DNA from 4 places in the Erwinia papayae genome. Region 3 is predicted to be linked to each of the others. Evidence: predicted binding sites of a transcription regulator. Region 3 holds the regulator's gene; each other region holds the start of a gene.
The links. Region 3 encodes Fur, which represses iron uptake genes when iron is present. Its sites were predicted from a motif close to ATAATAATGAGAACNACTATCAA; they were not measured.
Positions count from the first base shown of each region.

Region 1 (3,202 bases), 1.3 Mb from region 3:
GATGATGTTACGAACAATATCATTCAAGTTGCAACTTTGTGCAACCATGTTAAATGTGAGCCGGTTTGCAGAGTCAGCAGCAATATTTAACCCGCTGGCATGATTGTTGCCTTTAGTCATTGTCGATAGCGAAGAGTGTGTTAAATCCTGGTTTTAATATGGTTTTTCACAGGTGCAACCGCTTACACTGTGATCCAGTGCAACCTGTCAGCATCACAGTCAGGATTAATGGTGAAAGCGTTGTAACTACCGTGTTAAATCATTTGTCCGCTATCGCGGTTTACGGCAGGATACCCCGCTCCGGATCCAGAAAGAATTTTTAAGGATGTCTGCAGGCCGGGGAGTGTGCATTAACAATCATAAAGTGGAGAACCTGAATGACAGCAAGCACACCAATGATGGTGACCTTTTGCGTTTATATCTTCGGCATGGTGCTGATTGGATTTATTGCCTGGCGGTCAACAAAAAACTTTGATGACTATATACTGGGCGGACGCAGCCTGGGAAGCGTGGTCACCGCGCTGTCTGCCGGGGCATCTGATATGAGCGGCTGGTTGCTGATGGGCCTGCCCGGTGCCATTTTCCTCTCCGGTATTTCAGAAAGCTGGATAGCCATCGGCCTGACCATCGGTGCGTGGCTCAACTGGAAAATTGTTGCTGGACGGCTGCGCGTGCAGACCGAGCACCATGATAATGCCCTGACGCTGCCAGACTACTTCTCCAGCCGCTTTGAAGATAACAGTAAGCTGCTGCGGGTGATTTCTGCGCTGGTGATTCTGGTGTTTTTCACCATTTACTGTGCCTCCGGCATTGTCGCCGGGGCGCGTCTGTTTGAAAGCACCTTCGGCATGAGTTATCAGACCGCGTTGTGGGCCGGTGCTGCGGCCACCATCATCTACACCTTTGTCGGCGGTTTTCTGGCAATCAGCTGGACCGATACCGTGCAGGCCGGTTTGATGATTTTCGCGCTGATTCTGACCCCGGTCATCGTCATTTTTGCCGTAGGCGGGGTGAGTGACTCGCTGGCGGTGATTGAGGCGAAAAGTCTTGAAAACCTCAATATGCTGAAAAACCTCAATTTTATCGCAGTGATTTCTCTGCTGGGCTGGGGGCTGGGCTACTTTGGCCAGCCACATATTCTGGCGCGCTTTATGGCGGCTGACTCGCACCGCTCCATTCGTACTGCCCGCCGTATTGGCATGAGCTGGATGATCCTCTGCCTGGGCGGCGCGGTGGGGGTGGGCTTTTTTGGTATTGCTTATTTCCAGAACCATCCGGAGCAGGCGGCGGGGGTGTCACAAAACGGCGAACGGGTGTTTATCGAGCTGGCACGTTTGCTGTTCAATCCGTGGATTGCCGGGGTGTTGCTGTCGGCCATTCTGGCGGCGGTGATGTCCACCCTCAGCTGCCAGCTGCTGGTCTGCTCCTCGGCGCTGACCGAAGATCTCTACAAGAATTTCCTGCGTAAAAATGCCAGCCAGCGTGAGCTGGTATGGATGGGCAGGGCGATGGTGCTGCTGGTGGCGCTGGTCGCTATCCTGATGGCGTCCAACCCGGAAAACCGGGTGCTGGGGCTGGTGAGCTATGCCTGGGCTGGCTTTGGTGCGGCCTTTGGTCCGGTGGTGCTGCTTTCGCTTATCTGGAAACGCATGACCCGCAACGGCGCGCTGGCTGGGATGATTGTCGGGGCCGCAACCGTACTGATCTGGAAACAGTATGCGTGGCTGAATTTGTACGAAATCATCCCCGGCTTCCTGTTTGCCAGCCTGGCAATTGTGCTGTTCAGCCTGCTGGACCGTGAGCCTTCTGCCGCAGCGCAACAGCGCTTTGCCGCTGGCGAAGCGGAATTTAAAGCACACTGATGTCAACGGGCCGTATTTCGCGGCCCGTTTAATCCTCACAGCACCACAGCCCGCACGAAAATACCTGCCACAACCCTTGTTTTTTCTGCCGCGATAATGATAATCGGTATCGTTTTGATTTACGTTTCTTTACCCGAACTGAATTTCTCTTAACACTTGAAGGTACCGGCATGTTTGTCCCGTTTCTCATCATGTTACGCGAAGGGCTGGAAGCCGCGCTGATCGTCAGTCTGATTGCGGGCTATCTGAAGCGGACCGGGCGAGGCCAGTGGTTCAGCGCCATGTGGATTGGGGTGTTTGTTGCCGCCGCGCTCTGCCTCGGACTGGGCTGGTTTATTAATGAAACCACCGGCGAATTTCCGCAGAAGCAGCAGGAGCTGTTTGAAGGGATAGTGGCCGTGGTGGCTGTCTGTATTCTGACGTATATGGTGTTCTGGATGCGCAAGGTTTCACGTAACGTGAAGGCGCAACTGGAAGGGGCGGTGGAAACCGCGTTGCAGAAAGGCAACGGCAGCGGCTGGGCGCTGGTGATGATGGTATTTCTGGCGGTAGTCCGCGAAGGGCTGGAGTCAGTGTTTTTCCTGCTGGCGGCATTTCAGCAGGATGTCGGCATTGCTCCGCCGGTCGGCGCGCTGCTGGGCCTCGCGACGGCGGTTCTGTTCGGGGTATTGATCTACTGGGGCGGGGTGCGCCTGAATCTGGCGCTGTTCTTCCGCTGGACCAGTCTGTTTATTCTGTTTGTCGCCGCCGGGCTGGCGGCCGGAGCAATACGGGCTTTCCACGAGGCCGGATTGTGGAATCATTTCCAGACGGTGGCCTTCGATTTCAGTCAGACCCTCTCCACCGGTACGCTGGCAGGTACGTTGCTGGAAGGCTTTTTTGGCTATCAGGAAACGCCCAGCGTCAGTGAAGTGGCGGTATGGTTAATCTATTTAGTCCCTGCGCTGGTGCTGTTCTTTATGCCGGCGCGTCCCCAGGCGGCAGCAATTCGCTCCTCGCGTTGAAGCCTTTATCCAATGAACTTTTCACAGGTATTGAATATGACTCTTCGTTTTCGTCACTCTGCACTGAGCGCTGCACTTGTTACCCTGCTGGCCGGGACCTCTGCGGCAATGGCGGCGGATATTCCTCAGGTAAAAATTACCGTCACTGACAAGCAGTGTGAGCCGATGGCGGTCACCGTCAGCACCGGTAAAACCCAGTTCATTATCCAGAACAACAGCCAGAAAGCGCTGGAGTGGGAGATTCTGAAAGGGGTAATGGTGGTGGAAGAGCGTGAAAATATCGCACCTGGCTTTAGCCAGAAGCTGACCGCCACGCTGGAAGCCGGTGAATACGAG
Region 1 covers NZ_JBZCHT010000009.1:576,288-579,489, forward strand. Annotated here, with positions in the region: gene putP (sodium/proline symporter PutP) at 378-1,862, shown strand; gene efeU (iron uptake transporter permease EfeU) at 2,033-2,866, shown strand; gene efeO (iron uptake system protein EfeO) at 2,903-3,202, shown strand, end outside.
Region 1: a site for Fur is predicted at 1,959-1,981, ahead of efeU (iron uptake transporter permease EfeU). Genes of this name have one in related genera too.

Region 2 (3,202 bases), on a different contig from region 3:
GGACGTTGCAACCAAAACCGACAATCAGCGGGACAAACGATTTGCCCGGCAAGCCCAGCGCCTGCATCAGCCTGTCAACCACGAAGGCCGCACGGGCCATGTAGCCGGAGTCTTCCATCATCGACAGAAACAGATACATCAGGCCAATTTGCGGGATCAGCGGCATGACGGTGGTGATGCCGCCGCCAATTCCCTGTGCCAGAAACAGCGTCACCACGCCGGGAAAATGCAGCGTTGCGCCCAGCCACTGCACGCCATGCACAAATATTGCGGTGGAGCTTATCTCAAACAGCGGTTGTAACGCGCCGCCCATATTGATGGCAAAGAAGAACATCAAATACATCACAGCCAGGAATATCGGAAATCCCAGCCAGCGATTCAGTACCAGCGCGTCCAGCCGAGCAGAGAGACGATGGGGCGTCGCCTGCTGCATGGCGGTTGTCTGTTGGCAAAGAGTATCAATTGCCTGATAGCGGGTATGGGCGATCTCCAGCGGGCAGGTCTCAACGCCGGAGAGCCGGGAGGCGGCTTCGCCACATTGTGCGCGACAAAAAATATCCCCCTCCAGCGTTTGCAATGCCAGCCAGCGGCGTTGCCGCGCGGAGTCGCTTTGTGGCATTGCAGCGGTCAGCTGCGATACCTTCTCTTCTACAGAAGGTGGCCAGGCCAGGGCGAAATGACCGGCAACGCCGGGGTGGTCATCAATGGCTTGCCGGAGCTCGCTCAGTCCGCTTCCCCGGTTAGAAATTAATGGGATCACCGGGCAGCCAAGTTTTTCAGCAAGCAGTGCAACGTCGATGTGAATATGCTGGCTGCGTGCAATATCCAGCATATTCAGCGCGACGATACAGGGAATGCCCAACTCCAGCAGTTGTAATGTCAGGTAGAGGTTGCGCTCCAGATTGCTGGCATCGACCACGTTGATGATCAGCGATGCTTCCCCACTTAACATAAAATGGCAGGCAATCTGTTCGTCCAGCGAGGTTTGCTGCGAAATGGTGGTCAGCGAGTAAGTGCCAGGCAAATCGACCAGTTCAACCTGATGCTGCGGGGTAGTAAAGCGACCTGATTTGCGTTCAACGGTGACCCCTGCCCAGTTGCCGACATGCTGTCTGGCTCCTGTCAGTTGATTAAACAGGGTGGTTTTACCGGAATTGGGGTTACCAATCAGCCCGATAGTTAATCTGTTCATGATGAGGCTCACATTAGTCAGGAAGGGCGATTTGCAGGAATGAGAGGTCTTTCTTGCGCAGCATCAGACTGAAGCGGCGCGTTTCAATCTGCACAGGATCGCCCAACGGGGCTATGCGTCTGACTTTGAATATGGCACCCGGAAGCAGGCCGAGAGAGAGTAGCTTTTGCCGGAAGGCGGTGCTGACGTCCGGAGAGTAGCTCAGGATTTGATAGTCTTGCCCTGGAATATATTGCATAAATAATTACCCATTCGATGCAATTGCGCACCATTATTGTCAACGTTGGGTATTGTAATGAGAATGATTATTGCTCTTATTGATACAGAACAAATTTACTCAGTGAACGAAAAATGAGCGGATCGGGCGATCCGCTCTGACGGCAGTTAACGTTTTTTGCCGAAGGCGGCGGCCAGCGCATCGCCCATTGCGCTGTTTCCGGCGCTCTGAGCCACGGGACGTGGACGTGCTTTGTTCGGTGCCGGGCGGCCGTTATCGCGAGGGCTGGCATTGCCACTGCGGCGGGCGGCGGTTTCACCGGGTTGCTCATCCAGACGCATGGTCAGGGCAATACGCTTACGCTGAAGATCGACTTCCATCACCTTTACCTTCACGATGTCGCCTGCTTTGACCACTTTATGTGGATCGTCAACAAACTTGTCGGAGAGAGACGAGATGTGCACCAGACCATCCTGATGTACGCCTATATCGACAAAAGCGCCAAAATTGGTGACGTTAGTGACAGCGCCTTCCAGAACCATGCCGGGAAGCAGGTCGTTCATGGTTTCAATACCTTCAGCGAACTGTGCGGTTTTGAACTCCGGACGTGGATCGCGCCCCGGCTTCTCCAGCTCTTTAATGATATCGCTGACGGTAGGGACACCAAAGCGTTCGTCGGTAAAGTCCACGGCGCGCAGATTACGCAGTTCAGCAGGGTTTCCCATTAGTTCATCAAGCGCCTGCCGGGTAGCGGTCAGGATACGCTCTACCACCGGATAGGCCTCCGGGTGCACGGTTGAGGCATCCAGCGGATTATCGCCGTGATTGATACGCAGAAAACCGGCGCATTGTTCAAAGGCTTTTGGACCCAGACGGCTGACTTTCAGCAGTTGCTGACGATCCTGAAAACGCCCATGTTCATCGCGCCAGCTGACAATGTTCTGTGCGATCATTTTGCTCAGGCCCGCAACGCGCGTCAGCAGCGGGACTGAGGCGGTATTCAGATCCACCCCCACGCCGTTAACGCAGTCTTCCACTACGGCATCCAGCTTCTTCGCCAGCTGGCTCTGGCTGACATCATGCTGATACTGGCCGACCCCGATTGATTTGGGATCGATTTTCACCAGCTCAGACAGGGGATCCTGTAGGCGACGCGCGATGGAAACCGCCCCGCGCAATGACACGTCGAGGTCCGGGAACTCCAGCGCGGCCAGTTCAGACGCAGAGTAGACGGATGCGCCTGCCTCACTGACAATCACCTTCTGGGCCTGCACCTGCGGAAACTGCTTTTGCACATCAAGGAAGAAGCGTTCCGTCTCACGTGAGGCAGTGCCGTTGCCAATCGCCACCAGTTCAACCTGGTGTTTGCTACAAAGCGCAGCCACCGCGCTGGCCGCTTTCGCTGCCTGACCGGTGTGAGGATAAATGGTATCGGTAGCGACCAGCTTGCCGGTGGCATCGACCACCGCTACTTTTACGCCGGTGCGCAGGCCGGGATCAAGACCCATGGTGGCGCGCATCCCCGCCGGGGCGGCCATCAGCAGATCATGCAGGTTGCGGGCAAAGACGTTAATCGCTTCATCTTCTGCCCGTTCGCGCATACTGCTCATCAGCTCGGTTTCCAGATGCAGCAGCACCTTTATGCGCCACGTCCAGCTGACCACCGCTTTGCGCCAGCCATCTGCCGGCGCATTGTTCAGCCGCAGGTTAAGATGCTCAGCGATAATCTGTTCGCCGTAGCTTTCACGCGGCGGTTCGTCGAACTGGGGATCGGCATTCAGCGACAGCTGCAA
Region 2 covers NZ_JBZCHT010000013.1:1,116,321-1,119,522, forward strand. Annotated here, with positions in the region: partial or broken gene feoB (Fe(2+) transporter permease subunit FeoB) at 1-1,192, opposite strand, end outside; gene feoA (ferrous iron transporter A) at 1,206-1,430, opposite strand; gene AC3RPL_RS21190 (Tex family protein) at 1,577-3,202, opposite strand, start outside.
Region 2: a site for Fur is predicted at 1,482-1,504, ahead of feoA (ferrous iron transporter A). Genes of this name have one in related genera too.

Region 3 (3,202 bases):
CAACCAGCTCAGGCGTGATAAAGTGCGCGGTCTGCGGCGCGTGGAACTAAAAATGAATAGTGACGCCGTTGATGCACTGAACCAGCTGGCAGAAGCCCGCAATATCAGTCGCAGCGAACTGATTGAAGAAATGATCATGACGCAACTGGTCAATTCATCATGTTGAGCAAGTCGGCCTCAGAGAATTCCACGGCACAGAGCACAAAGCGACAAATGCGGGAGGATTCCTCATTTATCCACCCGATGCGGTCTGCTATCATTGCCGCTAATATTTTCAGATCAGCCGTCCCTTTTTAAGATTCAAGAGGTTATTAAACTCATGGCAATCGTAGGCATTTTCTTTGGCAGCGATACAGGCAATACGGAAAACATTGCAAAAATGATACAGAAGCAGCTGGGTAATGAGGTTGCGGAAGTTCATGATATTGCTAAAAGCAGCAAAGAAGACCTTGAAGCCTTTGATATTCTGCTGCTGGGCATTCCAACCTGGTACTATGGCGAAGCGCAGTGCGACTGGGACGACTTTTTCCCGACGCTGGAAGAAATTGACTTCAACGGCAAACTGGTGGCGCTGTTTGGCTGTGGCGATCAGGAAGATTATGCTGAATATTTCTGCGATGCGATGGGCACCATTCGCGACATTATTGAGCCAAATGGCGCAGTGATTGTCGGTCACTGGCCTACTGAGGGCTATCATTTTGAAGCCTCTAAAGGGCTGGCAGATGACACGCATTTCCTTGGTCTGGCCATTGATGAAGACCGCCAGCCTGAGCTGACAAATGAACGCACTGAAAAGTGGGTTAAACAGATCTACGAAGAGTTACAGCTTAAAGAGATTCTTGAAGCCTGATTTGCTCCTCTGCTGAGGATGCCAATCACGCAACATATCTGTGGTTTTTTCCTATGAATATAATAGGAACATTTTTGTAACTTTCATCTGCAACACTGTACAATATCGCCATCGACCCTTCGCGCTTCGGGTATCTGCCTGGAGTGCGTCAAGCCGGAAACAGAGCGAAATGTAAACCCGCACGGTGTCGTTGCTTCCCCCGGATGTACAGGTTTTTGCCCTGCCCTCTGCGGCGGTTCTGCGCCTTTCCGGTGGTTTTCATTTCGACACATCAGTTCTATACTGGGTAGCTTAGCTTTTGTTTAGGCCGATGTTCAGGGTTTTTCAGCCACTTAGTGACAAGCAAAGTAACAGGACAATATCCGCATGACTGACAATAACACCGCATTAAAGAAGGCCGGCCTGAAAGTCACGCTTCCCCGATTGAAAATTCTGGAAGTGCTTCAGGAACCAGAGTGCCATCACGTCAGTGCGGAAGATTTGTACAAACGCCTGATTGATATGGGCGAAGAAATTGGTCTGGCAACGGTCTACCGTGTGCTTAACCAGTTTGATGATGCAGGCATCGTCACCCGCCACAACTTCGAAGGTGGCAAGTCCGTTTTCGAGCTTACTCAACAGCACCATCATGATCACCTTATCTGCCTGGACTGCGGCAAAGTGATCGAATTCAGTGACGAATCCATTGAATCCCGTCAGCGTGATATCGCTTCGCGCCACGGTATCAAGCTCAGCAACCACAGTCTTTATCTCTACGGCCATTGCGCAACAGGCGACTGCCGCGAAGACGAAACACTGCATGACGATTAAATAAATCACCTGCTTTGCAGGTGATTTGCTTCATATTTCTGTCAATCAGCCTCATAGTCAGTGCTTCCCTGAAGTAAAACACCGCTTTTCTTCCGAAATGTGAAAGATGACAGATGGCCTGTTTTCACTGTCATTAAAGCTGGCGCCCGGTAACGAAGGCGCCAGTCTGGCGTTTTAATACTGATAACAAAAAAACAACTGAAGTCAGCCTGTGAACCTGACCATCAAAGCTTTTCAGCACGGCTGTAACGTTTTCCATCCGGACTGACCGAGCGGACCATCACATCACCGCTTACCGCAGGTTGTGCAGTGGCATCATAGCGTTGCCAGTTTTTGCCTGCATCAAGGCTGTATTCGATGGTCAGACCAGGCAGCGCGATATTTGCCTCGAGCTTACCATCAACTATTTTTCCTCCTGGTACAGGCAGTCGGTAGTGGATTCCGGTTTTATCGAGTTTGGCCAGCTCTCGTTGCCCCAGCAGATTGGCAAAGCGCTGCCAGTCTTTCAGCAGTGCCTGCTGGTCAACAAAGGTGGTTTTCCCACCCACATACTCTCTTCCTGCCTGGTAATCCTGTTCCCAGGCAGCACGATGCCATGCACGCTCAGCCACGGATAACATACGCGGGAAAATCATATATTCCATCTGCTCATCAGATCTGACGGTTTCACTCCACAACTGTGCAGATAATCCATACGCTCCGGGCCAGCTCTTATCTGATTTGGCACTAAAGGTATTGCCATCGCGATCCACTGAGGTTTCAGCATTCTGTGGCAAATTATTCGGGGCAAAGCTGAATACTTTACGCTCATCGCTGAAACGAGTTCCCCAGTAATAGCCGCGCTCTAATGGATTGACTTCATAAGGGAAATCCATATAGACGTAATCCGGGTTAGAGATAACCACTTCATAGCCTTTGTTGGCCCAGTCATTAGCGGAATCAAACCCTCCCCAGAACAAGGTATCCCAGAAGTTGACTCCCATTCGCTCAGTGGCAAATGTTTTAGCCCCTTCAGCATCCTTCAGACCATCCTGCCATGCCTGCATTTTTTCAATGCCATGCTGCTTAACCAGTTGACTGACCTGGGCTGCGAAATAGCTGGGCAGATGTTCCATATCTTCCACTTTGCCATCGGCAATCATTTTCTGGCACGCCTGAGATTTTGCCCAGGGCTTATCTTCCCGGCTCATATCATGACGCCCGGTCCCTGCCACAGGGTTGCTGACATCAGAATAGCCCGTACCGAGGCGAATATTTTTGGCTTCATCACCACCAAAATGCCAGGTTTGCAACGGCTGTCCTGCTTCGCGGTGCATCGCCTGAATTTCACCAATCACCTTGTCACTGAAGCGCAGGGAAGAATCCAGGCAAGGATTCAGATAGCTAGTGTGGTCATAAAACTGTACTGAGGTGGTATTAGACGTATCGGTCGGATCCAGCAAACGGTATTCAGATGCCTCAGCCGTTTTGCCTTCCTTCATCAGTCGGTTGTAGCGCGCTTCCATAGAGATCACCGCTGCACGCGCATGTGCCGGCATATCT
Region 3 covers NZ_JBZCHT010000009.1:1,851,295-1,854,496, forward strand. Annotated here, with positions in the region: gene ybfE (LexA regulated protein) at 1-166, shown strand, start outside; gene fldA (flavodoxin FldA) at 320-850, shown strand; gene fur (ferric iron uptake transcriptional regulator) at 1,217-1,660, shown strand; gene AC3RPL_RS13590 (beta-N-acetylhexosaminidase) at 1,885-3,202, opposite strand, start outside.

Region 4 (3,202 bases), 500 kb from region 3:
TCAGAAAACGTTTGCCGATGCCGTTGCTAAAAGTGATCCTTCATCCATCCTTGCTGACTGGCAAATGCAGAAAAACCAGCGAAATTTCGATTTGAAGCGCTTTGTGGCAGCCAACTTTATTTTGCCTGAGGAGAGTGGGAAATATGTGCCGCCCGCAGGACAAAGTCTGCGACAACATATTGACGGGCTCTGGCCGGTACTGACCCGCACAGCCCATCAGGCTAATTCCTGGGATTCACTGCTGTCGCTGCCCTCTCCGTATGTCGTGCCGGGTGGTCGCTTCCGCGAGGTCTATTACTGGGACAGTTATTTTACCATGCTCGGTCTGGCTGAAAGCAATCACTGGGATCGCGTGCAGGATATGGTGAATAACTTCGCTTACCTGCTGGACAGATATGGTCATATCCCTAACGGTAATCGCAGCTATTATCTCAGCCGCTCTCAGCCGCCATTTTTCAGTATGATGGTCGATCTTCTGGCGCAGCATCAGGGGGACGAGGCTTACCGCAAATACCTGCCGGAACTGCAAAAAGAATATGACTACTGGATGGCCGGGGCCGATCGCCTGCAGCCCGGAAACGCCTTTCAGCGCGTGGTGAAACTAAAAGATGGCAGCCTGCTTAACCGCTACTGGGATGACCGGGATGTGCCGCGAACCGAATCCTGGATGGAGGATATAGCCACCGCACAGAAAGCGGGGGATCGTAACAAGGCAGAACTGTATCGGGATCTGCGCGCCGGGGCCGCCTCTGGCTGGGACTTCAGCTCCCGCTGGTTTGTCAATCCGCATGACCTTGCCAGCATCCAGACCACCCGCATTCTTCCTGTAGATCTTAATTCACTGTTATTTCACCTTGAACAGACGCTGGCTCATGCAAGTCAGCTGGCCGGAAACCAATCCGCCAGCCGACGCTTCAGCCAGCTGGCAGAACGGCGGCAACAGGCTGTCAACCGCTATATGTGGGACAGCCGCCAGGGGTGGTACGCCGATTACAACTGGCGTGAAGATCGCATCCGTTCATCGCTGACTGCGGCCACGCTGTTTCCTCTCTGGCTGAAGGTCGCAACGCAACAGCAGGCGGCGAAAACCGCCGATGCCGTGGAAAAACAGCTGGTCAAAGAAGGCGGTCTGGTGACCACGACCGTTAACAATGGTCAGCAGTGGGATGCACCTAATGGCTGGGCACCCCTTCAGTGGGCCGCCGTGGAGGGGCTGAACAACTACGGCAGACAGGCCCTGGCTAAAGAGGTCGGGATGCGCTTTTTAAACAATGTACAAAGCACTTACGATAAGCAGCATAGGCTGGTGGAAAAATATGTGGTGGACGGGAAAGTGCCTGGCGGCGGAGGGGGTGGCGGAGAGTATCCGTTGCAGGATGGCTTCGGCTGGACCAATGGCGTAACGCTGAAACTGATGGACCTCTACTGCCCGAAAAATGTCGTGTGTAATAATGTCAGTGATATTACCAAAAAACAGTAACCTGCGGCGGCACTGCGGTGCCGCCAGTTAAACCCCCATCATTTGCAGGTAATTGATATTCAAAATCATTACTTGAATCCCATTTACGAAAAGATAATAATTCTCATTGAGATTATTATAAATCTTTACATTACCGTTACTGCGCACCTTTTACTCTTCTTTGCCGCAGGCGGATTACACCTGGCCGCACATTTTGTAAGGTAACTGACAATGAGAATGCCTTTTATTCTGAAGCGTTCTGCCCTGCTCTGCTCTGTCGCGCTGACTGCGCCTGCTGTTTCTTTTGCAGCTGATACGCTGGTGGTGACCGCGCAACCTGCTGAAACAGCCACCACACCGACCACCGGTTATACTGCCAAAACCAGCACCGGCGCGATGAAAACCGACCGGCCCCTGGTGACCACCGCCCAGTCCGTCTCGGTCGTGACCCGCCAGCAGATGGAAGATCAGGGGGCGCTGGATGTCAATCAGGCGCTCAATTACACCGCTGGCGCATTCACCAATTTTGCCGGTGCCGCCAGCCGCTACGACACCGTTTCGCTGCGTGGCTTCCACGGCGGTGATGTGGACAATATTTTCCTCGACGGCTTACGGCTGATGAGCGATCCGGGCAGTTACAACGTGTTGCAGGTGGATCCGTGGTTTCTGGAGCGCATCGACGTGATTAAAGGCCCGTCCTCGGCTCTCTACGGTCAGACCGTGCCAGGCGGACTGGTAATGGAAAGCTCCAAACGGCCCCAGTTTACTCCGGAAGGCCACTTCCGCGCGTCCACCGGCACCAACAGCACTAACAGTGCGGCGTTTGATTATACCAACGCGATTAACGATCAATGGGCGTTTCGTCTGACCGGGATTACACGTAACAGCAATACGCAATACGATCACACCCGTGAAGAAAAATATGCCATCTCGCCTTCACTGTTGTGGCAACCGGATGAGGATACGTCGCTGCTGTTACGTGCCTACCTGCAAAAAGATCCGTCCGGCGGTTATCACAGCGCCGTACCCGGTGACGGCAGCATTACTGAACATAACGGCCGTAAATTAAGCAACGGTTTTTACGACGGAGACAGTTCGCTGGATCAGTTTAAACGTCGCGAGCAGATTTACAGTTACCAGTTTGCTCATCGCTTTAATGACACCTGGACCTTCCGCTCCACGGCGAGCTATTCGCACTCCAATGTTGATCTCGATCAGGTTTATCAGATTGGCTGGGACAGCAATAATTCCGACCTGCTGAATCGCTACTATTCCGGTTCGCGTTCGTCGCTGGATGCCTTTGCGCTGGATAACCAGCTGGAAGCCGATTTCGCCACCGGTGAACTGCAACATAAAGTGGTGCTGGGGGCTGAATATCATCAGTACAAAAACGATCTGAGTGATGCCAGCGGCTATGCGACTCAGCTTAACGCCCTGACCGGCGAAGCCCTGGGAACGCGCAGCAGCTACACCTTTACCGATTCACAACGTCGTTATTCCCAGACAGGTGTTTATCTCCAGGATGAGATGCGCTGGCAGAAGTGGCATCTGGATGTATCGGGCCGTTATGACCGTATTGTCTCGGAGACCGATTATTATGATTTCGACAGTAAATACCGTCGTCAGGATGATCATGTCAGTGGGCGCGCCGCGCTACTGTATGCCTTCGATAACGGCATTTCGCCTTATGTCAGCTACAGCCAGGCCATTACGCCGCAATCTCTCTCCGGCGCTGATGGCAAT
Region 4 covers NZ_JBZCHT010000009.1:1,346,603-1,349,804, forward strand. Annotated here, with positions in the region: gene treA (alpha,alpha-trehalase TreA) at 1-1,480, shown strand, start outside; gene AC3RPL_RS11140 (TonB-dependent siderophore receptor) at 1,691-3,202, shown strand, end outside.
Region 4: a site for Fur is predicted at 1,571-1,593, ahead of AC3RPL_RS11140 (TonB-dependent siderophore receptor). Genes of this name have one in related genera too.